3 regions of the Arthrobacter sp. Marseille-P9274 genome follow, and region 1 is predicted to be linked to each of the others. Evidence: riboswitches for the same ligand, from Rfam matches in the RefSeq annotation. Region 1 holds a riboswitch; each other region holds the start of a gene.

Evidence for each region. Region 1 has a riboswitch for thiamine pyrophosphate ahead of OC550_RS04050 (ECF transporter S component). Riboswitches for the same ligand answer to the same signal wherever they lie in the genome.
Region 2: linked by a shared signal. The riboswitch ahead of thiO (glycine oxidase ThiO) and the one ahead of OC550_RS04050 (ECF transporter S component) in region 1 are both predicted to bind thiamine pyrophosphate.
Region 3: linked by a shared signal. The riboswitch ahead of thiD (bifunctional hydroxymethylpyrimidine kinase/phosphomethylpyrimidine kinase) and the one ahead of OC550_RS04050 (ECF transporter S component) in region 1 are both predicted to bind thiamine pyrophosphate.

What each region holds. Positions count from the first base shown of each region.
Region 1 covers NZ_CAMPOV010000001.1:895,207-905,169, forward strand. The annotation lists gene OC550_RS04045 (ABC transporter ATP-binding protein) at 1-1,333, opposite strand, end outside; gene OC550_RS04050 (ECF transporter S component) at 1,333-1,971, opposite strand; TPP riboswitch at 2,017-2,154, opposite strand; gene OC550_RS04055 (DUF4235 domain-containing protein) at 2,263-2,526, shown strand; partial or broken gene mnhG (monovalent cation/H(+) antiporter subunit G) at 2,845-3,192, opposite strand; gene OC550_RS04065 (monovalent cation/H+ antiporter complex subunit F) at 3,182-3,463, opposite strand; gene OC550_RS04070 (Na+/H+ antiporter subunit E) at 3,460-4,023, opposite strand; gene OC550_RS04075 (Na+/H+ antiporter subunit D) at 4,023-5,663, opposite strand; gene OC550_RS04080 (Na(+)/H(+) antiporter subunit C) at 5,660-6,130, opposite strand; gene OC550_RS04085 (Na+/H+ antiporter subunit A) at 6,127-9,129, opposite strand; gene OC550_RS04090 (MFS transporter) at 9,240-9,963, shown strand, end outside.
Region 2 covers NZ_CAMPOV010000001.1:2,172,540-2,182,502, forward strand. The annotation lists gene OC550_RS09890 (thiazole synthase) at 1-651, opposite strand, end outside; gene thiS (sulfur carrier protein ThiS) at 654-890, opposite strand; gene thiO (glycine oxidase ThiO) at 887-2,044, opposite strand; TPP riboswitch at 2,042-2,175, opposite strand; gene thiE (thiamine phosphate synthase) at 2,260-2,913, shown strand; gene OC550_RS09910 (ferritin-like domain-containing protein) at 2,914-3,612, opposite strand; gene OC550_RS09915 (RNB domain-containing ribonuclease) at 3,665-5,227, shown strand; gene OC550_RS09920 (DEAD/DEAH box helicase) at 5,560-7,290, shown strand; gene OC550_RS09925 (site-specific DNA-methyltransferase) at 7,319-8,248, shown strand; gene OC550_RS09930 (putative transporter small subunit) at 8,343-8,474, opposite strand; gene OC550_RS09935 (sodium:solute symporter family protein) at 8,484-9,963, opposite strand, start outside.
Region 3 covers NZ_CAMPOV010000001.1:1,696,270-1,706,232, reverse strand. The annotation lists gene OC550_RS07775 (ribonuclease E/G) at 1-1,913, shown strand, start outside; TPP riboswitch at 1,980-2,076, shown strand; gene thiD (bifunctional hydroxymethylpyrimidine kinase/phosphomethylpyrimidine kinase) at 2,155-3,723, shown strand; gene rplU (50S ribosomal protein L21) at 3,851-4,159, shown strand; gene rpmA (50S ribosomal protein L27) at 4,214-4,477, shown strand; gene obgE (GTPase ObgE) at 4,606-6,171, shown strand; gene proB (glutamate 5-kinase) at 6,161-7,291, shown strand; gene OC550_RS07745 (glutamate-5-semialdehyde dehydrogenase) at 7,344-8,663, shown strand; gene OC550_RS07740 (hypothetical protein) at 8,783-9,010, shown strand; gene nadD (nicotinate-nucleotide adenylyltransferase) at 9,012-9,674, shown strand; gene OC550_RS07730 (hypothetical protein) at 9,709-9,963, shown strand, end outside.

The DNA.
Region 1 (9,963 bases):
CGGTGGCCACGGAGAGCCGGCGCTTCTCGCCGCCGGAGAGTGTATAGGGGTTGGCCTCGGTGAGGTGGTCCAGGCGCAGCCGCGCGAGCAACTCGTCCACGGCCTCGGCGCCCCGGCCCAGGTGCCGCGGGCCGACCATCAGTTCATCCAGCACCGTGCCGGTGACGAACTGGTGCTCGGGTTCCTGGAAGACCGTGCCGATCCGCGCGATGAGCTGCTTCGCCTTCCATTTGAAGGGGTCCGTCCCGGCACCTGCGGCGAGGCCGACGGCGGCGCCCACCTTGCCGTAAGCCGGTGCCAGCAGTCCACCGAGGGTGAGCGCAAAGGTCGATTTCCCCGCGCCGTTGGGGCCGGTGACCGTCAGTGCCCGGCCGGCGGACACCTCGGCGTCGATCCCCGACTGGACCGGCGCCCTGCCGCGGCCGCGGCGGCGGGCGGGTTCCCGGGAGACGGCCAGGCGCTCGGCCGCCAGCAGGAGTTCGCCGCTGCCGGAATTGGCCCGGGGCCGGGTCGCAGGGACCAGCCCGGGAACCCACACCCCCGCCGCCGCCAGCATCCGGCCGGCCTGGTCGAGCACCTCGCCGGGCCGCCAGTCCAACAGCACGGCGGACTGCTGGGCTCCCGACGCGGAGAGGCCCGGCTGCAGCACGACGATCCGGTCGACAAGGTCCTTCCAGACGGCGACCCGGTGCTCGACGACGATCATCGTGGCTCCGGTCTTGTCCAGGCTGCGGCCGACGGCGTCGCGCACCTCCAGCACCCCGGCCGGGTCCAGGTTGGCCGTGGGCTCGTCGAGCAGGACCAGACCCGGACGCATGGCCAGGATCCCGGCCAGCGCGAGCCGCTGTTTCTGCCCGCCGGAGAGGGCGGACGTGGGGTGGTCCAGGGCCAGGCCGCCGAGTCCGACGTCGTCCAGCGCCTCGCCGACGCGCCGCCAGATTTCGTCCCGCGGCACGGCCAGGTTCTCGGCGCCGAAGGCGACGTCGTCGCCCAGGCGCGACAGCACCACCTGGGTCTCGGGGTCCTGCTGCATCAGGCCGGCACGCCCGCGCTGCCCGCGCGGCGGCGTCCCGTCGATCAGCAGTGTGCCCGCCTCGTCGGCCCCGTCGTCGTCGTCGCCCAGGACCCCGGCCAGGGCGTGCAGGAGCGTGGATTTTCCGGCCCCCGAGGCGCCCAGCAGCAGCACCCGTTCGCCCGGCCGGATGTCCAGGTCCAGTCCGTGGACGGCCGGCGCGGTCCGGCCGGCATGGCGCCAGCCCCAGCCCCGCGCGGAAACCGAGGCCGGCCGCGTTGCCGCGGTGGTTCCCGCCGCGTCTGCTACCGAGGCAGCCATCAGGAAAAGACGGGCTCGGTCGCCGCCTTGCGGGACGCGAAGGAGCTGAGCGCCCCGGTCCTGGCCAGGCCGCGGGTGGCCACCCAGGACAGGGCCCCGGCAATGACCGCCCCGGAGATCGCCGTGCAGACGATGTAGAACAGCTTGTCCCCCGCCTCGTACGCGATGTTCCAGCCCCACGGCGCGAAGGAATCATTCAGTCCGCAGAACAGCCCCGCCCCGGCCCCGGCGAGCAGCGCGACCGGCAGGTTGAACTTCCGGTACAGGAATGCCGCGAAGACCAGCTCGGCGCCCAGGCCCTGCAGTATGCCGGAGAGCAGCACCGTGGTGCCGTACTGCGAGCCCATGATCAGTTCGCCCGTAGCGGCGACGGTCTCGCAGAACAGCGCGGCGCCCGGCTTGCGAATGATCAGCATCCCGAGCACGGCCGGGATCATCCAGCCGCCGGCGTATAGCCCGGTCAGCGGCGGATACAGGGCGTTCACCGGCGCGGAAACGACGTTGGCGCCCTGGGACCAGGCCCAGAAAATGACGCCGCCGGCCACGGCGATCAGTGCCGCGACCACGATGTCGACGACGCGCCAACTGTAGTTGGGTTTGCGGGCCGCCGCCGGCGCGGAATGTTCAAAGGTGCTCATGGAATCCTCCTGAGGTCCAGGAGGGGAGGGCAGCCCGATACGGGCAGCCCTGAGAACTCGACTCCCTTCGCCGGTACTAACCGGAGCAGGTTCGAGGGTCTGCGGTTGGCCGCACTCTCAGCGTCCCGCCCGGTGCACGGCTGCTGCCGCCTTCCCGGATCGGACGCTCCCCTGTCGTCATGTGCTGTTATCAGCGCCTTCAAGTCTACACTCCGGCCCGCCCTAAGCTCCCATCGGCGCCGAGCGGTTAGGCTGGGCGTAAATGACGATTACCTACTCAAGGGAGCGGCAATGCATTTGATCTTGAAGCTGATGGGCACCGGCGTCAGCATCGCGGCCGGTTTGGCCGGAGCGAAGCTGATCGACATCCTCTGGAAGCTGGTCACGGGGAAGGATTCCCCGAAGCAGGACACCGAGGCGATGGAGAACACCCTCCGCGCCACTCTGGTGTTCGCGGTGATCTCCGGCGCCGTCAGCGCCATGATCCGCGTGCTCTCCCAGCGCGGGACGCAGCAGGCCATCAACCGCTTCACGAAGACGCGGGACCTGGTCTAGGGGTAAATAACGACGACGGAGGCCAGGCGCGCTCCTGGCCTCCGTCGTCGTTATCCGGCGGCCCGCAGCTCCGGCAACTCCGGCAGCACCGCCGGTTCCCGGCGCAGGTCCGGCAGCACCTCAGCGTCCCGGCGCTGGTCCGGCAGCACCTCAGCGTCCCGGCGCTGGTCCGGCAGCGCCGTCGGCGTCCCGGCGCAGGTCCGCCCGCGCCGCCGACTCCGCCGCCAGCTCGGCTTCCGCGGCCGCGGTGTCGAACTCCTCCGCCTCGTCCGCATTGGCACTCCCGGGCTCCTCGGGAACGGGCAGGTTTTCTTCTTCCGCCGCCTTGCGGACCACTTCGTCCAGTTCGTCGATGCTCAGCGTGTCCCTGCGCAGGTGCTTAGTCCGGTAACCCGCGCGGCCGACCATGTGGGCCGAGACCGGGACGGTGAGCAGCTGGAACAGCCACGCGAGGATCAGCACCGGAACCGCGGCCCAGCTGCGCAGCTGCAGGGCCAGCCCCATGAGGAGCAGGAACAGGCCGAAGACCTGCGGCTTGGTAGCGGCATGCATGCGCGAGAGCAGGTCCGGAAAGCGCAGCATGCCGATGGCCGCGGCCAGGGACATCAGCGAGCCGACGACCAGGCACGCCGCGGCGAGGATTTCGAGGACAGCGTCAGTGTTCATGGGGCCGCCTGTCGATCACGTAGCGGGCCACGGCGACGGAGCCGATGAAGCCGACCAGCGAAATGATGACCACGAGGGTCATGTTGTCCTGGTGCTTCCGGACCGCCATGTCGGCGATGATGCCGGCACAGACGATCGCGAGCAGGACGTCGATCCCCATCACCCGGTCCAGGATCGAGGGGCCCTTCACGATGCGGAAGATCGCCACCGCGGCCGCGATCGTCAGGATCGCGCCGACGATGACCAGCACAACGTCCATGATGCCGGTCATCGTGCGCCTCCCCGCTGCCCCTGCAGTTTTCCGTCCCTGACGATGGCCAGTTCCTCCTTGCTGCCGATGCTCTTGATCAGCCCTTCCTCGATCCGCAGCACCTGGTCCCGGAACCGCTCGGCCCCCTCCGGGGATTCGATGTCCAGGCAGTGCAGGTAGAGCGTGGAGGTGGATCGGTCCACGTCCACCACGAGGCTCCCGGGGATGAGCGAGATGGTGTGTCCAGTGGCGGTCACGATCAGGTCGGAGCGGCTGCGCAGCCGGACCGCCAGCACCGCGTTCCTGGTCCGCGGCCCCTTGGTCAGGGCCACCCACAGGACCTGGAAACTGGCTACCGCCACGTTGCCGATGAACTGCACCACGAAGACCAGGCCGGCGAGGACATTGAGTCTGCCGCCCAGCTCCACCGGCGGCAGGTAGAAGACATTGACGACGACGAGCGCGATGGCCAGGCCGAAGATGAGGTTGCCCGCGCTGTAGTCCTGCCACAGGGCACCCCACAGGACGACCAGCCAGACGAGCAGCGGGATTTCGGTCAGCAGCGGGATCCGGGTGCGCATCACGGCTGCGCTCCTTCCGCCGCGCCGGCCCCGAGCACCGCTTCGATATAGGGCACGCGTTCCAGCAGGCCCAGGCCCGCCTGTTCGCTGAGCTGGAAGAGCGGGCCGGCGAACACCGTCAGCGCGACGCCGAGGACGACGAGGCCGATCGTGGCGCCAACCATGCTCTTGGGCAGCACGTTGCTGGTCGGCTGCGGCGCCTTTCCGGCCGCAACCTGCAGGGCGGCGGCGGGAGCCTTCGCCGGCACGAGGTGCTCCCCGCGGGGCGCACGGTCAGGGACGGCGGCCAGCAGGACCGGGTCCGGATGCTCCGCGTCCGCCGGAGTGCGCCAGAAGGCACGGTTCCAGACCCGCGCCATGGCCAGCAGGGTCAGCAGCGAGGTCAGCACGCCGCCGACCACCAACAGGTAGGCCAGCGGCGTACCCAGGTCGACGCCGGCCTGGAGCAGGCCCAGCTTGCCAAGGAAGCCGGAGAACGGCGGGATCCCGGCCAGGTTCATCGCGGGCACGAAGAACAGGATCGCCAGCAGCGGCGACAGCCGGGCCAGTCCGCCCAACCGGTCCATGTTGGAGGTCCCGCCGCGCCGCTCGATCAAACCGGTGACCAGGAAAAGACTTGTCTGGACGGTGATGTGGTGGGCCACGTAATAGACCGTGGAGGCCAGCCCGAGCGCCGACCCCAGCGCCAGCCCGAAGACCATGTAGCCAATGTGGCTAACGAGCGTGAAGGACAGCATTCGCTTGATGTCGATCTGCGCTAGCGCGCCGAGGATGCCGACCACCATGGTCAGCAGCGCGACAATCATCAGGAAGTTGTTGATCCGGTCCCCCGGGAACAGCAGCGTCTCGGTGCGGATCAGGGCGTACACGCCAACCTTGGTGAGCAGGCCGGCGAACACCGCCGTGACCGGCGCCGGCGCCGTCGGATAGGAGTCGGGGAGCCAGAAGGACAGCGGGAACACCGCGGCCTTGATGCCGAACGCGACCACCAGCATCAAATGCAGGATCATCTGCGTCGAGCTGTCCAGTTCGCCCAGCTTCACAGCGAGGTCCGCCATGTTCACCGTGCCGGTGGCGGCGTAGATCATACCGATGGACAGCAGGAACAGCATCGAGGAGATGACGCTGACCACCACGTACGTCACGCCCGCACGGACCCGCGGCCCGGTGCCGCCCATGGTCATCAGCACGTAGCTGGCCGTCAGCAGGATCTCGAAGCCCACGTAGAGGTTGAACAGGTCGCCGGTCAGGAAGGCGTTCGAAACGCCCGCCACCAGGATCAGGAACGTCGGGTGGAAGATCGAGACCGGCCCGTCCTCGTCCCCGTCGGCCATGCCCTGACCGGCCGCGTACACCAGCACGGACAGGCTCACGCAGGTGGAAATCACCAGCATCAGCGAGGACAGTTCGTCCACCACCATGTTGATCCCGAACGGCGGAACCCAGCCGCCGATCGACACGGACTGCGGTCCGGACGTCCAGGCCGTCACCAGCAGGATGAGTTCGACCGCCAGCGTCAGGGACAGCGTGCTGACCGAAAAGAACCGCTGGGCGCCCGGGTGGCGGAGCAGCAGGAACGTCAGCCCTGCCCCCACGATGGGAAGGACGACGGCGAGCGGCGCCAGCGACGCGGCATTCATCGGCTTCCCCTTTGCTTCGTTTTCTTTCCGGCCGGACGCTCGTCCGCGTCCTCCGGGACGAACTCCGTGGTTTCCACCGGTAGGGCCGTATCATCCTCGGCATCGAAGCTGGACTGGTTCCGCACGCGGCGGTCCTCAATGTCGTCCTGGACCTCGTCCTGGCGGCCCAGCACCCAGGAGCGGTAGATGATGCCGAGCATAAAGGCGGTCACGGCGAACGAGATGACGATCGAGGTCAGAATCAGCGCCTGGGGCAGCGGATCGTTGTAGTCCTCGGCCGCCACGTCCCCGCGGTAGATCGGCGCGAGCCCGGCGGCCCCGCCGGTGCTCAGCAGAAGGATGTTGGCGCCGTTGGCCAGCAGCATCAGGCCGAGCATCACCCGGGTCAGGCTTCGCTCGAGGATCAGGTAGACGCCGACGGCGATGAGCACGCCCATGACCGCCAGCAGCGTAATGTTCACGGTCATCGCGCGACTCCTTCCTCGACTGGTTCCGGTGCTTCATGAGGCCTGCCCCGATGCGGTATCGGCTGCTGGTCTTCGCTGCGTTCGTCGATCTCGGCGCCGAAGCTGCGCAGCACATCAAGGACCAGCCCGACCACTACGAGGTAGACGCCGATGTCGAAGACCGTCGACGTGACGAACTTGTGGTCGCCAAAGACCGGCAGGCTGAAGTGCAGGATCGCGCTCTGGAAGATCTCGCCGCCGAGCAGCAGCGGGATGACTGCCGCCAGCGACGCGGTGCACAGGCCGGCGCCGAGCAGGAAGCCCGCGCTGACCGGCGTGGCCTCGGCCAGTTCGACGCGACCGCCGGCCAGGTAGCGGACGGTCAGCGCCAGCCCCGCCAGCAGACCGCCGGCGAAGCCTCCGCCCGGGGCATTGTGGCCGGCGAGCAGGAGGAAGATCGAGAAGATGATCACGGAGTGGAACAGCAGCCGCGTCACGACTTCGAAAATGATGGAGCGGCGTTCCGGGGCCAGAGTGCGCCCGGCCACCAGCCAGGTCTCTTTGGCAACGGTCGCGAAGCGCCGGGCCGTGAGCAGCGCGGCCTTGTCTCCGTGCCGCTGCGGCAGTTCGGTAACGCGGTCCACGGAGCCCGAGGCGACCCCCGCGGCGCGGGTGCGCTTGTCGCCGCGGCTGCGCACGAAGATCAGGCTCGCCACGCCCGTGGCCGCGATGGCCAGCACCGAGATCTCTCCGAAGGTGTCCCACGCCCGGATGTCCACCAGGGTGACGTTGACGATGTTGGCGCCCCCGCCGCCGTCGTACGCCAGGGACGGAAACTCCAGCGACACCGGAAGCTGGGTCCGGGCGGCCATCGAGGTCATCGCGATGGCCACCATCGCCCCGCCGACCGCCAGGCCGACCAGCGCGCGCAACAGCTTGAAGCCGCCGGGGGCACGCAGCCAGAGCCGCGCGGGCAGCGACCGGAGCGCCAGCACGATCGCCACGAGCGCGATGGTCTCCACCAGCATCTGGGTCAGCGCCAGGTCCGGAGCGCCCTGCAGTGCGAAGATGAAGGCGATGCCGTAGCCGGTCACCGAGACCATCAGCACGGCCAGGAAACGCTTGTTGGCGCGGATCGCGCCGAACGCGGCGAGGATAATGCCCACTCCGGCGATCAGCTGGGCTGGCGTGTCCGCCAGGAGCCAGCTGTCCGGCCAGGGCGGATCCATCAGGATCACGGCGCTGAGCGGCGTCACCACGGCCACGCCGAGGATGACGAACAGGTAGTAGATGAGCGAGCCGCGCTGCGTGCGGCCGGTGATCCAGACCGCCGTCTCGTCCAGCACGCCGACGATGCCGCGGTAGGCACGCTCGCCGGTGAGGCCGCCGGAGAAGCGGTCCTGGAAGGAGCTGACCTTACCGCGGAAGCGGAAGAGCAGGTACCCGACGGCCAGGGTGACCGCCGTCAGGCCGAGCGCCGGCGTCAGCCCGTGCCACAGCGCGAGGTGCCCGTCCGGGGCGCCGTCCGGCGCGTACAGGGTTACGTACGGCTGGACGGCCGAATCCACCGGGCCGGGCCAGAGGCCGGCCAGCACCGTGGCTACGGCGAGGACCGCCGGGGCGGCGAGGAAGCTCGCCGGGACCGGGGTGAACGCCGTCTTCTTGACGTTCGGCTTGTACGCGAAGCCGCCCCAGAGGAAGCGGGCGCTGTACGCGAACGTCAGCATCGAGCCGAGGACCACGCCCGCCAGCAGCAGGTAGCCCACCGCCCCGGACTTTTCGGCCTCGTGCACGAACGTCTCGTAGACCGTCTCCTTGGCCACGAAGCCCAGCAGCGGCGGCAGGCCCGCCATGGACGCGGCGCCGATCAGGGCCACCGCGAAGAGCGGCTTGGAGGTGCGGTAGATGCCCGAGAGCTTGCGGATGTCGCGGGTTCCGGACTGGTGGTCGATGATGCCGACGACCAGGAACAGCGTCGCCTTGAAGAAGCCGTGGGCCAGCAGGAGCGCGAGCCCGGCCAGCGCGCCGTCGCGATTGCCGAGCCCGACCACCATCATCAGGAAGCCGAGCTGGCTGACCGTGCCGTAGGCCAGGATGAGCTTGAGGTCGAACTGTTTGAGTGCCAGCCAGCCGCCCACGAGCATGGTGAGCAGGCCGAGGCCCAGCACGGTCCAGTCCCAGAACGCGGTGTCGGAGAAGCCCGGGGCCAGCCTGGCGACCAGGTAGATGCCCGCCTTGACCATGGCCGCGGCGTGCAGGTAGGCGCTGACCGGAGTGGGGGCGGCCATGGCGGCCGGCAACCAGAAATGGAAGGGCACCAGCGCGGACTTGCTCACCGCGCCCACCAGGATCAGGAAGATGGCGACGTTGATCAGCATGCCGTGCTGCTGCAGCAGCTCCGGCGCCCGCGCCATGATCTCCGAGATCCGGTAGGTATCGGCGGTCTGCCCCACCATGATCAGGCCGATCAGCATGGTCAGGCCGCCGAAGGTGGTGACCATCAGCGCCTGCAGGGCGGAACGGCGGGCGGCCAGCCGGTTACGGGCGTAGCCGATCAGGAGGTAGGACAGGATCGTGGTCAGTTCCCAGAACATGTAGAGCATGATCAGGTCATCGGTGATCACGAGGCCGAACATCGCGCCCGCGAAGGCCAGCAGCTGCGCGCCGAACGGGCCGATGTTGGGGTCCTGGACCTTGAAGTACCGGGCGCAGTAAAAAAGCACCAGCGCGCCGACGCCGAGGATCAGGATGGAGAGCACCGCGGAGAGGGTGTCCATCCGGAACGCCAGTTCGAGCTTCAGCTCCGGGATCCACATGACGGTTTCCGACGGCGGCGCATTGGGTGCGCCGGTCAGGGCGCCTTGCTCCGCTCCGGTGTAGCGGTCAAACGTCGCCAGCAGCCACACGAACCCGCCGGCAGGTACCGCGGCGAGAATATAGAACGTCGACCGGCCGATCTTCCGAAACATCCAGGGCGCTACGAAGGCCACCAAGAACAACAGGGCGAGCACAACGAGCACGATATTCTCCGGAGCTACCTTCTGGGGGTCGACGGCAAGACAAGGGGGAAGACAGGTTCCATTCTACCCATGGAATACTTACGTTCCCGGACGGGCGGTACCATCTGGCTATGAGCCACTCGCCTCACTCCCCGGCCTCGCCCAGCGGGACCGGGAATTCAGCCCTGGGGGAAATCAACAAGAAGCATGTGCTGGCGTGGGCTTCGTGGGACTGGGGCTCGGCCGCCTTCAACGCGGTCATGACGACGTTCGTCTTCACGGTCTACCTGACCGGCGAAGCGTTCGGCGGCGAGGACTATGCCTCCGGCATCCTGGGCTACGGGCTCGCGCTCTCCGGGCTGGCCATCGCACTGCTCGCCCCGCTGACCGGCCAGCGCTCGGACGCCGGCGGCCGGCGGAAGTACTGGCTCGGCGTCAACAGCGTTGCCGTGGCCGTGCTGACCGCGCTGTGCTTCTTCGTGTACCCCTCCCCCGGCTTCCTCTTCCTCGGCGTCGCCCTGATCGCGCTGGCCAGCGTGTTCGCCGAGTTCGCCGGGGTCAACTACAACGCCATGCTGGGGCAGATCTCCACGCCGGCCACGATCGGCAAGATCAGCGGGTTCGGCTGGGCGATGGGCTACGTCGGCGGCATCGTGGCCCTGGCGCTGGTGCTCGTCGGATTCGTCCTCCCGGAGAACGGCTGGTTCGGGGCCACCGCCGAGGACGGCCTGAACATCCGGCTGGTCGCCGTGTTCTCCGCCGTGTGGTTCATGGCCTTCGCGCTGCCCGTACTGTTCACCGTCCCGGAGATTCCGCGCCAGCCCAAGGCGGCAGCGCTCGGCATCGCGGCCTCCT
Region 2 (9,963 bases), 1.3 Mb from region 1:
CATCCGCACCGGGTCCTGCGCCCGGGTGACCGCGGTGGCCAGCAGGACGGCGTCGCAGCCGAGCTCCATCGCGAGCGCGGCGTCCGAGGCGGTGCCGATGCCGGCGTCGAGCACCACCGGCACGCCGGCCCGGGACGCGATCAGCTCGATGTTGTGCGGGTTGAGGATGCCCAGCCCGGTGCCGATCGGTGCACCGAGGGGCATCACGGCCACGGCGCCGAGGAGTTCGAGCCGCCGGGCCAGGACCGGGTCGTCGTTGGTGTAGGCGAAGACCTTGAACCCGCGGCCGACCAGCTGTTCCGTCGCCTCCAGCAGTTCCGCCGCGTCGGGCAGCAAGGTTTCCTCGTCGGCGATAACCTCCAGCTTGACCCAGTCCGTCTCCAGCGCCTCGCGTGCCAGCTCCGCCGTCAGCACCGCCTCCCTGGCGGTGAAGCAGCCGGCGGTGTTCGGCAGGATGCGGATGCCTTGCCGCTCCAGCAGGGCGAACAGCGAGGCACCGGTGTCCGGGCTGTAGCGCCGCATCGCCACCGTGGTCAGCTCAGTGCCGGACGCCTGCAGGGCTGTGCCCAGTCCGTCCAGGCTGGGCGCTCCCCCGGTGCCCATGATCAGCCGCGATCCCAGCCGGGCTCCGTCAATAACCAGCTCGTCCATTGCTAGCCTCCCTGCACCGCGGTGATCAGTTCCACGCCGTCGCCATCGGACAGCAGCGTGCCCGCCCAGCTTCCGCGCGGGGCCACTTCGGCGTTCAGCGCCACCGCGACGCCCAGCCGTCCGCCGTCGTCCGGTTTGCCCTCCGCCGTCAGGCGCCGGCCCGTCGTGGCGGCGACCAGTTCCAGCAGGGTCATCCCCTCGGCGACCGGCTGCCGATCCCCGTTGAGAGTGATATTCATCGTTGGCTTCCTTCCATACTTGTGCTGAAGCGGTCCGGCCGGAACTGCAGCAGTTCCGCGGGCACCGGCAGGCCCTCCGCCAGATCGGTGCAGACCTTGGCGGCCGCTGGTGCCAGCAGAACCCCGTGCCGGAAGAAGCCGGTGGCGACCAGCAATCCCGGCACTTCTTCTCCCGCCTCCGCCACCCGCCCCAGCAGCGGCGCATTGTCCGGCGTGCCCGGCCGCGCCCGGCAGGTGGTCTCCTCGAGCTGAAGCTCGGCGACCGCAGGCACCAGCGCCTGGGCGTCGCGCAGCAGCTGGTAGACGCCGCCCGCTGACGGTGCGTCCGAGCCGTCTTCCCGCGAAGTGGCGCCAATAACCACGGTCCCGTCCTCGCGCGGCACTACGTAGACCGGCAGGCCGCGCACGAGCCCGCGCACCGTCAGACGCACGAGCGGCCGCAGCGCCTGGGGAACCCGCAGGCGCAGGATGTCGCCGTAGACCGGCCGCAGCGGCAGACGCAGGGATGCGGGCAGCCCGTCCAGGGCCGCGGCGCCCAGCCCGTTGGCCACCACTGTCTCGTCCGCCGCAACCTGCGTGCCGTCATCGAGGACGACGCCGGTCACCTCCCCGGTGCCCGATCTCGCCAGTGCGGCGGCCCGCCGGCGTACCATGCCGGCCCCGGCCTCGGCGAGCGCGTCCAGCAACGCCGCGGACAGGGTGCGCGGATCGATCTGGTGGTCGTCGGGAGCGAGGAAGGCTCCGGACAGGGCCGGGGACAACGCCGGCTCCAGCCGGCGGGCCTCGCGGCTGGTCAGCCGTTCCACCCGCAGTCCTTGGGCCAGCTGGGCCTGGCGCAGGTCCTCAAGGGCCAGCCGGTCGGCCGCATCGAAGGCCGCTACCAGCGTTCCCGCAGTATGGTGTCCGGTATGGCCCAGCCCCTGCAGGAAGTCCGGGTACAGCCGGGCGGACGCCAGGGTCAACGCGAGCAGCTGCTCCTCCTGGTAGCACAGCTCGCTGACCGGGGCCAGCATCCCGGCGGCGGCGAACGTCGCTCCGGACGCGGGCGCGGGGTCGATCACGGTCACGCGGTGCCCGCGGCGCGAGGCCTCCCAGGCAATGCCGAGTCCGACGATGCCGGCGCCGACCACAGCCAGATGTTTTTGAACAGCCAAAGTCCGTCATTCCTTCCCTACGCCGGTACGAACCGGATCAGGTTCAACGGTCGGTGCCAAGCACCCTCTCAGCCTGTCGGCTCCGGCTCACGAGGCCGGCGCCGCGGGGTCAGGCTCCCGCAGTGTCGCCACCAGTGTACTCATGGCGGGCCGGGCGGCGCGGATGTGACAACCGGCCGATCCGGCGGTGCCGCCGCGAGGTTATGGTTACAGCTATGGATTTGAGCTCAGCCCGGCTGTACCTGTGCACGGATGCCCGTAAGGCGCAGGGCGATTTTGAACAGTTCCTGGACGCCGCCTACGCCGGCGGCGTCGATATTATCCAGCTCCGGGACAAATCGCTCGACGCGGCCGAAGAGCTCGATCTGCTGCACATCCTGGCCGAGGTCGCTGCGCGGCACACGGGCCTGTGGTCGGTCAACGACCGCGCCGACCTCGCTGCCGTCGCCGGCGCACCGGTCTTCCACGCCGGGCAGCGCGACCTTCCGCCGTCCGCGGCGCGGAGCGTCTTGTCGAATGGTGCGGCCGGCGGGGCCGTTATCGGCCGCTCCACCCATACGCCGGCGCAGGTTGGCGCCGCGCTGGAGGACGCCGATGTGGACTATTTCTGCACGGGTCCGGTGTGGGCCACCCCCACGAAACCCGGCCGGACCGCCGTCGGGCTGGAGCTGGTGGCGGAAGCCGCGGCGCAGTCGGCAGCGGTGGACTCCGCCAAGCCATGGTTCGCCATCGGCGGGATCGGGCTGGACAACATCGCGGAGGTGACCGGCGCCGGTGCCCGGAGGGTCGTCGTCGTACGCGCCATTACGGACGCGGACGATCCCGCGGCCGCGGCGGCCAAGCTGAAGGCGGCGCTGCCCCCGCTGTGATCAGGCGGTCAGGCCCAGCGCGTTCATGCGGCGGGAATGGTTCCGTGTCAGTTCCGCGAACAGCTCGGCGATGACCGTCTCCTGCGTTCCGGGTTCATCGAACCCCAGCAGGCCGCCCAGGAAGGAGCGCTCGATTCCGATCCGCTGCGCCTGGGTCAGCGCCTCGCCGACCAGGCGCCGCCCCCACAGGGCCAGCCGCGAGGCCAGCCGCTCGTTGCCCTGGAGAGCCTGCGCGAGCCGGGTGGTCAGCAGGTCCAGCTGCTCCTTGTTTTCCTTGATGCTTGCGACGACCTCACGGGTCTGCGGATCAAGCCGGCTGGCGATCGCGCGGTAGAAGTCGCCGGAAACCGCATCGGCCACGTAGGCCTTCATCAGCGACTCATACCAGTCCCCCGGCCGGGTCCGCTCATGGAAGGCGTCGATCGAGGCCTGGAACGGCAGCATCGCCGTCTGCACGTCGACGCCCATGCGCGCCAGCTCGGCGCTCACCATCTCGAAATGCTCGAATTCGATCACGGCCACCCGGCCGATCGCGGCCCGGTCCCGCAGCGTCGGCGAGAAGCGGGCATCGGAGGAAAACCGCTCGAAGGCCGAGAGCTCTCCGTAGGCCATCACGCCGTACAGATCGATGACGTACTGGCGGTGGACCTCATCCGTGCCGGCCGCGGGCGCGCCGGCCGGCTGCTCTTCGGTGCTCATAGGTTCCAGCGTAGCCTGACCTGCGGCGCCGCCTGAGGATTAGGCTTGGGATGTGCCGTACCCACATCTGGATGCCAAGGTCAACGAGTCGCAGCACCTGCTTGCCCGTGTCCTGAAGGAACTGCGGACCGAGCTGGAACTGCCCGGCCCGTTCCCGCCGCCGGTGCTGGCCGAAGCGGAACGCGCGGTGGCCAACCAGCGGCTGCCTCGCCGCGACCTCACCGCGCTCGAATTCGTCACCGTCGACCCGCCCGGCTCCACGGACCTGGACCAGGCCATGTACCTGGAGCGTGCCGGGGACGGCTACCGGGTCTGGTACGCCATCGCCGATGTCCCCTCCTTCATCGAGCCCGGCGGGGAATTGGACCGCGCAACCCGGGTCCGCGGCCAGACCATTTACGCTCCGGACGGACGTATCCCGCTGCACCCTGACGCCATCGGCGAGGACGCCGGCAGCCTGCTCCCCGGCCGGGACCGCAGCGCCTACGTCTGGGATTTTACCCTCGACGGCGGTGCGAACGTCGTGCAGGTTTCCCTCGACCGTGCGATGGTGCGCAGCCGGGCCAAGCTCACCTACGCGCAGGTCCAGGAGGACATCGATTCCGGAACCGCCCCGGACTATCTGGTGCTGCTGAAAGAGGTCGGCATCAAGCGCCAGGAGTTGGAACTCGCCCGGGGCGGAGCTAGCCTGGAGCTGCCCGAGGAGGAGATCGCCCACGACGGCCGGCACTACTTCGTCCTGGCCCGCCCCGCCCTTCCGGTAGAGGACTGGAACGCGCAGCTGTCCCTCATGACCGGCATGGCGGCGGCCCGGATCATGCTGGCGGGCAAGGTCGGCATCCTGCGCACCATGCCCGCCCCGGACGCCGAGTCCGAGGAGCGGTTCCGCCGCCAGACGATGGCCTTGGGCCATCCCTGGCCGCACGGCATCGCCTACGGCGAATACCTGCGCGGGCTGGACACCTCGGAACCGAAGCAGCTGGCGATCATGAACGCGGCAGGCTCCCTGTTCCGCGGCGCCGGCTACACCCCGTTCGACGGAGAGCCGCCGGCCGAGGACATCCAGGCGGCGATCGCCGCCCCCTACGCCCACACCACGGCGCCGCTGCGCCGCCTGGTGGACCGCTTCGTCCTGCTGACCTGCGAGGCGCTGGTGTCCGGGCTGCAGGTCCCGGAGTGGGTGCGGCAGGCGCTGCCTAGGCTCCCGGAACTCATGGCGGCATCGGACCAGCTTGCTTCGCGGCTGGACCGGGCCTCCCTGGACGCGGTGGAAGCGGCGCTGCTCAGCCACCGCGTTGGCGAGGAGTTCGATGCGGTGGTCATCAGTGCGCGGCAGAACAATCGGCATGGCAACGGCTCCAACGGGAACGGCAACGGCGGCGGCGCCGATAGCGCTGGCAGCGGAAACGGCAGTAGCAACGGGAACGGCTCGAACTGGAACGGAAACGGCAGGCGCGAGGCGGTGCCGCGCGGCACCATCCAGCTCAGCGATCCGGCCGTGACGGCCCGCTGCGAGGGCGAGCTGGAGCCGGGCACCTCCGTCCGGGTCCGGCTTATCGAGGCGGACATCGCCAAACGCTCGGTGCTCTTCGAACGGGTGGCCGACCGCTCCTGAACCGTGGGCGGCTCCCGAACGGCCCCCGACCTGCCGGTGCTGCGGCGCGTCCGCCGGCGATTTGCGCGTGCCCGGTAGACTGGGAAGCGTAGAACTGGATGCCCGGTCGTTGAATGTTCGAAGACTTTATAAGTTTCAACTCAACAGATCCCGCCCCTACGCGATTTTTGTTCGCCGGACCGGCCATGGATGGCCTCGGTCCGGTACGCAGTTGTTAGCCCGCGATCGGCTTCCGCTGGACGCGCCTGCAGCGTCCGACAGTTCCTGCATGGCCGCGCGCACGCGGGCCATGGAGTCGAGCACCGGCCGCGCAGGCGCCTTATCGAACGGTTATGTCATTGAACACTGAGAACCTCGCCGCGGACGAGGGGCAACTGCTCCACGCGGACAACAGCACCGAAGAGATCGCCGTCGAGGCGACGCTGGCTTCGGACGAGCGGCCCCACGAACTGCCGCAGCAGACCTTTGCGGACTTCAATGTCCGTGCCGACATTGTCCGCTCCCTTTTCGATGCCGGAATCACCCACCCCTTCCCGATCCAGGCCATGACCCTGCCGGTCGCCCTGGGCGGCCACGACATCATCGGCCAGGCCAAGACCGGCACCGGCAAGACGCTGGGCTTCGGCATCCCCGCGCTCCAGCGGGTTATCGGACGCGACGACGACGGCTACGACAAGCTGCCGGTGCCGGGCGCACCGCAGGCCCTCGTCGTGGTGCCGACCCGCGAGCTCGCCGTACAGGTGGCCCGCGACCTCGAAACCGCCTCCCGGCATCGCAATGCCCGGATTGCCGTCATCTACGGCGGGCGTGCCTACGAGCCGCAGATCGAGACGCTGACCCAGGGCGTCGAGGTGGTTGTCGGCACCCCCGGCCGCCTGATCGACCTGCACCGGCAGCGCCACCTGAGCCTGAAGAACGTCCGCATCGTGGTCCTGGACGAGGCCGACGAAATGCTGGACCTGGGCTTCCTGCCCGACGTGGAAACCCTGCTCGGCGCGACCCCCGCCGTCCGCCAGACCATGCTCTTCTCCGCGACGATGCCTGGCCCCGTGGTGGCCATGGCCCGCCGGTACATGACGCAACCGACGCACATCCGCGCTGCGGACCCGGATGACGAGGGCATCACCAAGAAGGACATTCGCCAGGTCATCTACCGGGCCCACAGCCTGGACAAGACCGAGGTCGTGGCCCGCATCCTGCAGTCCAACGGGCGCGGCCGCACGATCATCTTCACCAAGACCAAGCGCACCGCCGCCAAGGTGTCCGAGGAACTGGTCGACCGCGGCTTCGCTGCGGCGGCCATCCACGGCGATCTGGGCCAGGGCGCCCGCGAACAGGCGCTGCGCGCCTTCCGCAGCGACAAGGTGGACGTCCTGGTGGCCACGGACGTCGCCGCGCGCGGGATCGACGTCGACGACGTCACCCACGTCATCAACTACCAGTGCCCCGAGGACGAGAAGACCTACCTGCACCGCGTGGGCCGCACCGGCCGCGCGGGCAACAAGGGAACCGCCATCACGTTCGTCGACTGGGACGACGTGCCGCGCTGGGGCCTGATCAACAAAGCCCTCGGCCTGGATGTTCCGGAGCCGGTAGAAACCTACTCCTCTTCCCCGCACTTGTTTACGGACCTGGATATTCCCGAGGGCACCAAGGGCCGTCTCCCGCGCAACCAGCGCAAGCTGGCCGGCGTCAACGCCGAGGCGCTCGAAGACCTCGGCGAGACCGGCAAGAAGCACACCCGTGGCGGCGGCCGCGGGGGCGACCGCAGCCACGGCGGAGATCGCGGCCGCGCTGGTGAGCGCGGCGGCAGCCGGCGCGGCCAGGGCGGACGCAGCGAGGAAACCCGCGCGGAAGGCGCGGGCTCCGGCTCGGGCCGCACCCGCCGTCGTCGTTCTTCCTCCGCCTCCGGTGAGCAGCCCGCGGCCGCGGCAACGGAAACGCAGGGCGTGGAAACCGGTCAGCCGGCGGGCGAGGGCAGCAGCCCCCGGCGCCGCAGGACCCGCACCCGCCGCCGCAACGGCGAGGTTGTGCAGTCCACCGGCCAGCCGGCCGCCGAATAGCGCCCCGGTCCGGGACAGGATAAGCCGAGTGACAACGGCCTTTGCCGCGCCGGAGGACCCGGTGTGGACGCCCGGCGGCGGGAATCTGGTGGTGCAGGCGGACAACGCCGAGTTCCTGCCGTCCCTCCCCGATGCTGCCTTCACCATGATCTACGTGGACCCGCCCTTCAACACCGGGCGGGTCCAGCGGAGACAGCAGACCTCGATGGTCCGCAGCGCCGACGGCGCGGGTGACCGTGTGGGGTTCAAGGGTCGTTCATACCAGACCATCAAGGGCATGCTGACCAGCTATGACGACGCCTTCGAGGACTACTGGTCCTTCCTCGAGCCGAGGCTGGCAGAGGCATGGCGGCTGCTCGCCGAGGACGGCACGCTCTACCTCCACCTGGACTACCGGGAAGTCCACTACGCCAAGGTGCTGCTCGACGCGCTGTTCGGCCGGGAATGCTTCCTGAACGAGATCATCTGGGCGTACGACTACGGTGGACGGGCCAAGAACCGCTGGCCGGCCAAGCATGACAACATCCTGGTCTACGTCAAGAACCCGAAGCGGTACTACTTCGACAGCGCCGAAGTCGACCGCGAACCCTACATGGCCCCGGGCCTGGTGACCGCCGAAAAGGCCGCGCGCGGCAAGCTGCCGACGGACGTCTGGTGGCACACCATCGTCTCCCCCACCGGCAAGGAAAAGACCGGATATCCGACGCAGAAACCCGAGGGACTGCTGCGGCGCATGATTGCCGCCAGCAGCCGCCCGGGCGACTGGGTGCTGGATTTCTTCGCGGGCTCGGGGACCCTCGGCGCCGTCGCGGCCGGCGCCGGCCGGCGCTTCGTCTGCGTCGACGAGAACCCGCAGGCCATCGACGTCATGGCCCGCCGGCTCGGACAGGCGGCACAGGTGGTGCGCTGCGGGGACGGGACTGACGTCGCGGCGGCCGATGCAGCGGCCGGCGGCTGACGCTTTTCAGACAGCTAACCAGACGGCGGAGGGCCGGCAGGACATCACCACGATGTCCTGCCGGCCCTCCACAGGTTAGGACAGTTATGTACGCCTAGATGAGCGTCCTGCCCTCCTGGCGGGCCTCCCGCCAGTCTTTGAAGAAGCCCTTGCAGATGACAACAAGGGTGGCCGCCACGATCAGGGGCCAGATCAGTACGTACAGGGTCAGGAAGAACGTAGCCATGTTTTCTCCTTACTTTCCGGCCTGGACTGCAGCGGCCTCGACGGTCTCGGTCTCGACCCGCTGGTCGAAGTCGCCGATGCGCTGCTTGATCAGGTCGAAGTCGAAGCTGTTGCCGTTGCGGAAGCACATGAAGTAGCAGACCAAGGTGCTCACCGCGTAGGCCACGAGCGATCCGGACAGGACGGCGTAGTCATGCAGGAAGCCGATGGCGAACGGCGCGGCGACCAGGGAGCCCAGGGCGCCGATGATCTTGGCGGCCTTGAGGCCGAAGAAGCCGAAGCTCATCAGGCCGAGCACGACGCCGATGCCGATCACGGCGACCACGTCGGTGATGATGCCAAGGGCGCCGCCCATGGGCAGCCACTCGAAGCGGACCGGGATAAAGACGGCCAGCGCCACCAGGACCGAGACGGTGAAGGCCTTGTTGGTGACCTTCTCCCAGTAGAAGCTGGCGATCACCGGGAAGACGAGGGCACCCCAGAGTGCTCCGACGAAGACCAGCAGGTCGAGGATGTTCATCTGCCCGCTGGCGAAGTACAGGGCGGCGGCCGTGGCCACGATCATGGTGATGCGGCCGACCAGCAGCATCGTCTTGGGGTTCGCCTTCTTCGTTCCCGCGACGTTCTGGCCGTAGACGTCGGCCATCATGATGGAGGACAACGCGGCAAGGTCCGAGTCCGCGGTGGAGGACAGCGCACCGATGATCATGATCAGGAAGACGCCGATCAGGATCGGATGCAGGAAGGTCGAGGCCATCTGCGGGATGAGGTTGTTGACGTCGCCGCCGGCCGGAGCCAGGCCCAGGTACAGCGCCATCACGCCGAGCATGCCGATGCCGATGATGGTGGCACCGTAGCCGACGGTCGCCGTCACGAAGGTCCGCTTGATCAGGTCCTCGCGGACCGCGAACAGCCGCTGGGCGATGGTCTGGTTGCCGATCGCGTACGCGAGCACGGCGGCGATATACGGAGCGCCCTGGTTCAGGAAGGCGTCGCTGGAGAAGAAGTTGGACTGCTGCGGCGTGAGGTTCTGCGCGCCCTGCTGGAACATGTCGGGACCGCCCGCAGCGAAGAAGACTGCGGGAATAATAACGACGACGGCGCCGAGCATCGCCACGACCTGGGCGAAATCGGTGAGCACCGAGGCCCTGAACCCGGACCACAGGGTGTAAAGCAGCACGCCGGCGGCGATCACGATGATGCCCTGGCTGAAGCTGAAGGGCGAGAGCAGCGCGATCAGCGCGCCGCCCGCGATGAAGTTGGAGGTGAGGCTGATCAGGCTGCCGACGATGTTGGAGCCGGCCAGCATCAGCTGGCTGGAGCGGCCGTGCCGCGCATACATGACCTCGGCAAGGGTGTGGGCCTTAGGGGCGACTTTGCGGATGCGCCGGCCGAAGGGGTAGATGAACAGGATCATCAGTGCGCCCCAGAGTCCGTAGTGGATCGGCCCGGAGATCCCATAGGTGTAGCCGGCGGTGGCCGACGCGTAC
Region 3 (9,963 bases), 800 kb from region 1:
GCAAGGTCCAGAACGTCCTGCCGAGCATGGAGGCGGCGTTCGTTGACATCGGACGCGGCCGCAACGCCGTGCTTTACGCCGGCGAGGTCAACTGGGACGCAGCGCAGTTGGACGGCCAGCCCCGCCGTATCGAGAACGCCCTCAAGTCCGGCGACTCAGTGCTGGTGCAGGTCACCAAGGACCCCGTCGGCCACAAGGGAGCCCGGCTGACCAGCCAGGTCTCCCTGCCCGGCAGGTTCCTGGTCTACGTGCCCGGCGGGTCGATGACAGGCATCTCGCGCAAGCTGCCGGATGTCGAGCGCAACCGGCTCAAGAAGATCCTCAAGGAGCACGTGCCCGAGGGCGCCGGCGTCATCGTGCGCACGGCTGCAGAAGGCGCCAGCGAGGAAGAGTTGATGAATGACATCAATCGGCTGCGCGCCCAGTGGGAAGGCATCGACAGCAGGGCCAAGTCGAACAAGACGCTGCCGCCCGAGATGCTCTACGCCGAGCCTGACCTGACCATCAAGGTCGTACGCGACGTGTTCAACGAGGACTTCTCCAAGCTCATCGTCTCCGGCGAGGAAGCCTGGGACACCATCGAGGCCTACGTGACCTACGTGGCCCCGGATCTGGTGGACCGCCTGGAGAAGTGGAGCGCGGACGAGGACATCTTCTCGGCCAACCGGATCGACGAACTGATCCACAAGGCGCTCGAGCGCAAGGTCTTCCTGCCCTCCGGCGGCTCCCTCGTGATCGACCGGACCGAGGCCATGACCGTGGTGGACGTCAACACCGGCAAGTTCACCGGATCGGGCGGCAACCTCGAAGAGACCGTTACCAAGAACAACCTCGAGGCGGCGGAGGAAGTCGTCCGGCAGCTGCGCCTGCGCGATATCGGCGGCATCATCGTCATCGACTTCATCGACATGGTGCTCGAGGCCAACCGCGACCTGGTCCTGCGGCGGCTCGTTGAATGCCTCGGCCGTGACCGGACCAAGCATCAGGTGGCCGAGGTGACGTCCCTGGGCCTGGTCCAGATGACGCGCAAGCGCATGGGCACCGGCCTGCTGGAGGTGTTCGGCGAAAACTGCGAGCACTGCGGCGGCAGGGGCGTTGTGACCCACGACGAACCGATCGAGCACCGCCGGGCGGCAGTCGCCGCGGAGCACCATCAGCACCACGTCCGCGCGGAGAAGCCCCCGCGTCCGGAGCGGCCGTCGCGCAGCGAGAAGCGCCGGAACCGCGGCCAAGGCAGCCAGGGCGCGGGCCAGCCGGCGGAGGCTGTCCACGAGGCGCCGCAGCCGGACGACGCGGAGCGCCAGGCCAAGGCCCAGGCCACCCGGGCCGCGCTGGCGAACATTGCCGCCGCAGCCCAGGCCGCGCATGAGGCCGAGGACCACGCCCATGAGCTGGCCGAGGCGGGCACCGCCCCGTCCGGGCCGGTCCTGAAGATCAACGGCGAGGAAGTGGCGCTGCCGCGGGCCGAGCACAGCCCGGCCGCCGCCAGCGAAAAGCCGGCCCTGACGCTCGAGAACCTGACCGAGGCCTTCGACCGGGTCAGCCCCGAGGTCAAGGCGGAGAAGGCCGCCGCGGCCGAGGCCCGGCCGAGCGCGGCGCCGGAGCCGTCCGCAGACGCCGCCGCACCCGCCGCTGAACCCCTGCAGTCTGCACCTGTGCAGGCGGAACCGGCGACGGCACCGACCGCACCGACGGGTCGGCGCCGGCGCCACCGGGCCGCCGTACGGCCGCAGGGAGCGGCTAACGCCGAACCCGTCCAGCAGCGCCCCGATGAGCCCGCGGTTGCCGCCGGTGTTGCCGGCGCAGCCCGCAGGGTGTCTGTCTCCGCGCCGGAGGCCAAGCCGGCCCAGCCGGAGAAGAAGGCCGCCGAACCGGTGATCCTGGGCGTCGGAGTTCCCGCTTCCGAACTCTGATCGCGGCAGCAACGACGCCGCCGGGTGCCTCCTGCTGAGCACCCGGCGGCGTTTTGCTATGCTGGCGTCAGTGACACGGGGTGCCGGCAACGCCGGCTGAGATGGATACCCGTTGAACCTGAACCAGTTAGGACTGGCGGAGGGATTGTCACACGGCTCCATCGGCGTTGCCTCTTCGTTCCGCTTGTTCCGCCGCGCTGCCGTGCAACGTTCGCTCCGCCTCTGATCGATGGAGCCAGCAGTGGAAACCCGCAGCATCCCCAGGGTATTGAGCATCGCCGGAACCGACCCGACCGGCGGCGCCGGCATCCAGGCAGACCTGAAGAGCATCGCGGCCAACGGCGGGTACGGCATGGCCGCCGTCACGGCGCTGGTCGCCCAGAACACGCGGGGTGTGCGGAGCGTGCACACGCCGCCGCCCTCGTTCCTGGCGGAACAGCTGGCATCGGTCAGCGACGACGTCGAGATCGACGCCGTGAAGATCGGCATGCTCGGCTCGGCGGACATTATTGAGGCGGTCGGTGAGTGGCTCGCGGAAACCGCGCCCGCCGTCGTCGTTATTGATCCGGTGATGGTGGCGACCAGCGGCGACCGGCTGCTGGAACCGGCGGCGGAGGAATCCCTGCGTCTGCTGCTGCGGCACGCCCACCTGGTCACTCCCAACCTTCCGGAACTCGGGGTACTGCTCAACGAGCCGGTGGCGGAAGACTGGGATGCGGCGCTGGCGCAGGGCCGTACGCTCTCGCGCCGCTACGGGACCATCGTGCTGGTGAAGGGCGGACATCTGCCCGGCGGCGACTGCCCCGACGCACTGGTGGACGTGAACGGCCGGCTCGCTGACGACGTCGTCGAATTCCGTTCGGCGCGCGTGGCCACGGCCAACACGCATGGCACCGGCTGCTCCCTCTCCTCGGCGATGGCGACGGTTCAGGCCCGGACGGGGGACTGGACCGAGTCGCTGAAGCAGGTGAAGGAGTGGCTCTTCGGCGCGCTGGTCCGCGCCGACGAGTTGGAAGTCGGCCGCGGCAACGGGCCGATCCACCACTTCCACCACCACACCCCGCTGCCACCAACCGCCTTCAGCGCCGAGTGCTGGGAAGACATCACTGGCCTGCGCAAGGGAATTTTCGCCCTCGACTTCATCCGCCAGCTGGGTGACGGGTCGCTGCCGGAGGCGGACTTCGGCTACTACCTCGCGCAGGACGCGCTCTATCTGTCCGGCTATTCGCGCGCGCTGGCGCTGGCCAGCAGCTTGGCGCCGACGGCGGGGGAGCAGCTGTTCTGGGCGAAGGGCGCCCGCGACTGCATCGAGGTGGAGGCGCAGTTGCACCGGGAGTGGCTTAGCAACCGGGAGGTTTCCGGCAGGCTCGGGCCGGTGACCAAGCAGTACGTCGACCATCTGCTGGCGACGGCCGCCTCCGGTGGCTACGCCGAGCTCGTTGCGGCCGTCATTCCGTGCTACTGGCTGTATGCGCATGTTGGTGAGGTGCTCCACGGCGCATACCGCGCGTCGGGAGCGGCCGGGCACCCGTACGGGGGCTGGCTGGAAACCTACGCAGACCAGGGGTTCGCGGAGGCGACGCGGCAGGCGGTCGGTATCATGGACGATGTTGCCGCCCGTTCGACCGAGGACGTGCGGCGGCGGATGCTTGAGGCATTCCGTGAGTCCTCGCGCTACGAGCTCCGGTTCTTCGACGCACCGCGGCTGTACGCCGGAGGTTCGTCGGCCTGGGCAGGGGCCGGATCGGCGGGACACGCCACGCCCGACCAGCCGGTATTTGCGGGTTGGAGCGGATATAGCGTAACCTAGATCTTCGGTGCAAACGCCTTCGAAGGGATCATCCCGTTGGCGTGACTGCACAGCGCTGGCGCGGAGCTAAGCAAGCCCGCAGAAGAGCGCGTAAAGGTATCAAACGTCGAGAGAAGTGAGTTCCCAAGTGGTGTACGCGATTGTCCGCGCAGGCGGCCGCCAAGAAAAGGTTTCCGTAGGAGACCTCGTGACCCTTGACCGCGTCCCCGGTGGAGCCGGCAGCACCTTCGAGCTGCCTGCACTGCTCCTGGTCGATGGCGACAAGGTCACCTCCGCAGCTGACGAACTGGCCAAGGTCAAGGTCACTGCCGAGATCGTTGAGAATCTTCGCGGCCCGAAGATTGTCATCCAGAAGTTCAAGAACAAGACCGGCTACAAGAAGCGCCAGGGCTACCGTTCCGAACTGACCAAGGTCAAGGTCACCTCCATCGCTTAATTGCGGTCGGCAGGCTTCCAGCAGTTTCCAAAGACACAAAGGTAGGCATAGCAAATGGCACATAAGAAAGGTGCGAGCTCCACTCGCAACGGTCGCGATTCCAACGCTCAGCGTCTGGGCGTGAAGCGCTTCGGTGGCCAGGTGGTCTCCGCTGGTGAGATCATCGTCCGCCAGCGCGGCACCCACTTCCACCCGGGCGCCAACGTTGGACGCGGCGGCGACGACACTCTGTTCGCCCTCGAGGCCGGAGCCGTTGAATTCGGCACCCGCCGCGGACGTCGTGTGGTCAACATCGTTGCTGCTGCAGCCGCCGAGTAGTTTTCGGCTGTAGACAGCTTTCCAGTGAGGCGGGCCGGCTGGTCCGCCTCACTGGTATTTAACCCGACTAGAATCACCCATGGACCGTCCGTGCGCGACAGGTCCGCCGCACGCAAGAGGAGTTGAACGTGGCAACTTTCGTTGACCGGGTTGTACTGCACGTATCCGGTGGAGACGGCGGCCACGGCTGCGTTTCCGTGAGACGCGAAAAGTTCAAGCCACTGGGCGGTCCCGACGGCGGCAACGGCGGTAACGGCGGCGACGTCATCCTCCGGGTCGACCCGCAGACCACCACGCTGCTGTCCTACCACCACGCGCCGCATCGCCATGCCAGCAACGGCGACTTCGGCAAGGGCGACATGCGTCACGGCAGCAACGGGGAAACCCTCGTCCTGCCGGTCCCGGACGGAACGGTCGTCAAGACCAAGGACGGCAAGGTCCTGGCCGACCTGGTCGGCGAGGGCGCCGAGTACGTCGTGGCCGCGGGCGGCCAGGGCGGCCTGGGCAACGCGGCGCTTTCGTCCCAGAAGCGCAAGGCGCCGGGCTTCGCGCTCCTCGGAGTTCCCGGGGACGAGCGGGACGTGCTGCTGGAGCTGAAGACCATCGCCGACGTCGCGCTGGTCGGCTATCCCTCGGCGGGCAAGTCAAGCCTGATCGCGGCGCTGAGCGCGGCCCGGCCCAAGATCGCCGACTACCCGTTCACCACCCTGGTGCCCAACCTCGGCGTCGTGCAGGCGGGCGATGTCCGCTTCACGATCGCGGACGTCCCCGGACTCATCCCCGGCGCCAGCGAAGGCCGGGGCCTGGGCCACGAGTTCCTCCGCCATGTCGAGCGCTGCGCGGCACTGGTGCACGTGCTGGACTGCGCCAGCCTCGAGTCGGACCGCGACCCGATCACGGACCTCGAGGTGATCGAGGAGGAGCTGGGCGCCTACGCCGTCGACATGAGCTACGCGGGCAGCGAGGGCGTCGTGCCGCTGAACGAACGGCCCCGGCTGGTCGCCCTCAACAAGGTGGACGTCCCGGACGGACGGGACATGGCGGAATACGTGCGGCCGGAACTGGAGCGCCGCGGCTACCGCGTCTTCGAGATCTCCGCTGTCAGCCACGAAGGCCTGCGCCAGCTGAGCTTCGCCATGGCCGAGATCGTTTCCGCCGCCCGCACCAACGCGGCCTCCGCTCCCGCCCCGGCGAGGATCGTGCTGCGGCCCAAGGCGGTCAACGAGGCCGGCTTCACCATCCGCAAGGAAGAGAAGAACCTGGAGCCGCTTTACCGCGTGCTGGGGGAGAAGCCCGAGCGGTGGGTAAAGCAGACGGACTTCAACAACGACGAGGCCGTCGGCTACCTCTCCGACCGGCTGGCGAAGCTTGGGGTCGAGGACCAGCTGTTCAAGGCCGGTGCGGTGCCCGGTTCAACAGTGGTGATCGGCGAGGACGACGCCGTGGTCTTCGACTGGGAGCCGACCATGATGGGCGGCGCCGAGCTGCTCGCCGGCACCCCGCGCGGCACGGATCTGCGCCTCGCAGACTTCAGCAGCCGGCCCACCCGCAGCCAGAAGCGCCAGGAACAGCAGGACCGCAAGGACGCCAAGGCCGCCGCCCGCGCCGAACTCGAAGCGGAGCGCAAGGCAGGCATCTGGACCGAATCGGCCAACTACAAGGGGGCCGCTGCGGAAGACGGCGATGACCAGTAAGGTCCCCGCGGTGGACCGGTCCATGTTGCGGACCGCGCGCCGCCTGGTCGTCAAAGTCGGATCGTCCTCGCTGACCTCCGTTGCCGGCGGCATCGCGGAAGACGCGCTGCTGGACCTGGTGGAGGTGCTGGCCGCCCGGCGCAACCGGGGCACCGAGCTGATCCTGGTCTCCTCGGGGGCGATCGCGGCGGGGCTGGCCCCGCTGGGTCTCGCCCGCCGCCCGCGGGACCTGGCCACCCAGCAGGCCGCGGCCAGCGTCGGCCAGGGCCTGCTGATGGCCCGCTACACGCAGGCCTTCGGCGCCCATGGCGTCGCCGTCAGCCAGGTGCTGCTGACGGCCGAGGACCTGATGCGCCGCCAGCAGTACGCCAACGCATACCGCGCGCTGAACCGCTTGCTGCACCTCGGCGTCGTTCCCATTGTCAACGAAAACGACACGGTGGCGACCCACGAAATCCGCTTCGGGGACAACGACCGCCTCGCCGCCCTCGTCGCGCACCTCGTCAAGGCGGAGGCGCTCGTGCTGCTCTCCGATGTCGACGCGCTCTACGACGGACCGCCCAAGGCCGGTGCCAAGCGGATTCCGCAGGTCAACGGCCCGCAGGACCTCGAGGGCGTCAGCATCGGGAGCACGGGCAAGGCCGGGGTCGGAACCGGCGGCATGGTGACCAAGGTCGAGGCCGCCACCATCGCCGCCGAATCCGGGATCCCGGCGCTGGTCACCTCGACCCCGAACGCCGCGGAAGCGCTGGAGGGGAACGACGTCGGCACCTGGTTCAGCGTCAACGGTTCCCGCCGCCCGGTTCGGCTCTTGTGGCTGGCACATTTGGCCACCGTGCAGGGGCGCCTGACCCTTGACGACGGCGCCGTGCAGGCGGTGCGTGAGCGTCACCGGTCGCTGCTGCCCGCCGGGATCACCACGGTCAAGGGCACATTCGAGCCCGGCGACCCGGTGGAACTGGCGGATCTGGAGGGCCACATCGTCGCGCGCGGGCTCGTCAACTTCTCCTCCTACGAACTGCCCCGCATGCTGGGACGCTCCACGAAGGAACTCGGCGCGAGCCTCGGCCGGCAGTACGAGCGCGAGGTCGTGCATGTTGACGACCTGGTGGTCCTGTGACGCGTCCGTAACGCTGGACGGCGCGCCGCTCCACACCGGCTAAAATCGCAGTATGACCCAGACAGCTCCTTCCCAGGCAACTTCCGGTGACGAGCAGGCCGCTGCCGAGCGGCCGGATGCAGTGACGGCCGTCCGGGCCATCGCAGACCGGGCCAGGACCGCCTCGCGCCGCATGGCCAGGGCCAACCGGTCCTGGAAGGACAAGGCCCTGCTGGAGATCGCCGACTCGCTGCTGGCTAAGCGGGACCTGATCCTGCACGCCAACCGCCTGGACGTCGAAGCCGGGCGCGAAAACGGCACAAGCACCGCCTTGCTGGACCGGCTCAGCCTGTCGGCCGAACGCATCGCGTCGCTCGCCGATGCGCTGAAGAACCTCGCGGGCCAGCCGGATCCGGTCGGCACGGTCATGCGCGGCCAGACGCTGCCGAACGGCCTGCGCCTGCGCCAGGTCCACGTGCCGATGGGTGTGGTGGCCGCGATCTACGAGGCCCGGCCCAACGTCACCGTGGACATCGCCGGCCTGGCGCTCAAGAGCGGCAACGCCGTGGTCCTGCGCGGCGGCAGCGCGGCGGCGCAGACGAACGTTGCGCTGATCGGGGTCATCCGCGACGCCCTGGACAGGGTCGGCCTGCCGGCCGACGCCGTGCAGAGCGTCGACGAGTATGGCCGCGAGGGTGCCAACGCGCTGATGCAGGCGCGCGGCCGGATCGATGTCCTGATTCCCCGCGGCGGCCGCGACCTGATCCAGACCGTGGTCAACAACGCCAAGGTCCCCGTCATCGAGACGGGCGAGGGCAACGTGCACATCTTCCTCGACGAATCGGCCAACACCGAGATGGCCGTCGACATCCTGCTCAACGCCAAGACCCAGCGGCCCTCAGTGTGCAACACGGTGGAGACCCTGCTACTGCACTCCAATGCCCATGCGGCCGCCGAGGTCCTGCGCGCGCTGTCGGAGGCGGGCGTCCGGCTGCATACTGACCGGCGCGCCGCGGAGCTGCTGCCCGAAGGCGCCAACGCCACGCCCGCCACCGATGAGGACTGGGCGCAGGAGTACATGGACCTGGACCTGGCAGTCGGCGTGGTGGATTCGATGGACGAGGCCCTGGAGCACATCCGGCACTGGACGACCGGCCACACCGAGGCGATTATCACCAACGACCTGGCCAACGCCGAGCGCTTCATCGCCGAGATCGATTCCGCTGCCGTGATCGTCAACGCTTCAACACGCTTCACCGACGGCGGCGAGCTGGGGCTGGGAGCCGAGGTGGGCATTTCCACGCAGAAGATGCACGCGCGCGGCCCGATGGGGCTGCGTGAACTGACCACCACCAAGTGGATCGTCCAAGGCGAAGGCCAGGTCCGCGGCTGACCGCATGACCGGCCCCGGCGGCTTGCCAATGCGGGCTTGCCGCCGCTCAACGCGTACGATTAGACAGAAGCAGACCCGCGCCGCGTAATGGCGCTCGACGCATTCTCAGAGGGAGAACAATGCTGACTCAGGTATACAGCGCCGCACTGGCGGCAGCCGAACCTCATGTTGAACTGCCGGTTCCGGCCGAGGCAATCGGCGGAGGCATCTTCGTGGTCTTCGTCATCCTGATGTTCGCCACGATGGCTTTCACCAGCGTCGGCCACCGGCACCCTGCGGTCGACGAACACGTCGACCCGCACCGCCAGCATCCGAACAAGCACGACCACGGCCAGGCCCGCCACTAGGATGCCCTTCGCGTCACCTGCGGATGCGGCCTCCCGCTCCGCGGGGGGCGCCGGCCGGCGCGTCCGGCTCGGAGTGATGGGCGGGACCTTCGACCCGATCCACCATGGCCACCTCGTGGCCGCGAGCGAAGTCGCCGCCGTCTTCGATCTGGACGAGGTCGTCTTCGTGCCGACCGGCCAGCCGTGGCAGAAATCGTCCCGGGACGTCTCGCCGGCCGAGCACCGCTACCTCATGACGGTGATCGCCACAGCATCGAACCCGCGCTTCACGGTCAGCCGCGTGGACATCGACCGTCCCGGCCTGACCTACACCATCGACACCCTGCGCGACCTGCGCGCCGCCCGGCCGGACGCCGAACTGTTCTTCATCACCGGCGCGGACGCCATGGCGCAGATCCTGTCCTGGAAGGACATCGATGAGCTGTGGTCGCTGGCGCACTTCGTCGGGGTCACCCGGCCGGGCCATGTCCTCCACGACCTCGGACGCAAGGACGTGAGCCTGCTGGAGGTGCCGGCAATGGCCATCTCCTCCACGGATTGCCGTGACCGGGTCGCCGAAGACCAGCCCGTCTGGTACCTGGTGCCGGACGGCGTAGTACAGTACATAGCCAAGTACGGCCTGTACCGCTCCGCACTTCCGGGAGCGCCAGAATCACAGAACTAGCCGCAGACGAGACCACATGGGTGATTAGCAGAGCATGAGCAAGGAATCGCAGCAGCCTCGCAGCCGGAGGGAACTTCGGCTGCAGCGCAGCGAAGCCGCCGACCATCCCCAGGACCGGGACGTCGCCGGGAGCGAAGCCGGCGCATCGGAGATTCCTGCCGGTGCGCCCGATGCACCCTCCCGGGATCCCAAGGCGGGACAGCAGCGCCCCGCCGAACGCTCCTCGCAGGCACGGGCCCGCGACCGCGAAGCACACCAGGCCTACAAGGCGTTGACCGAAGCGCTGCCG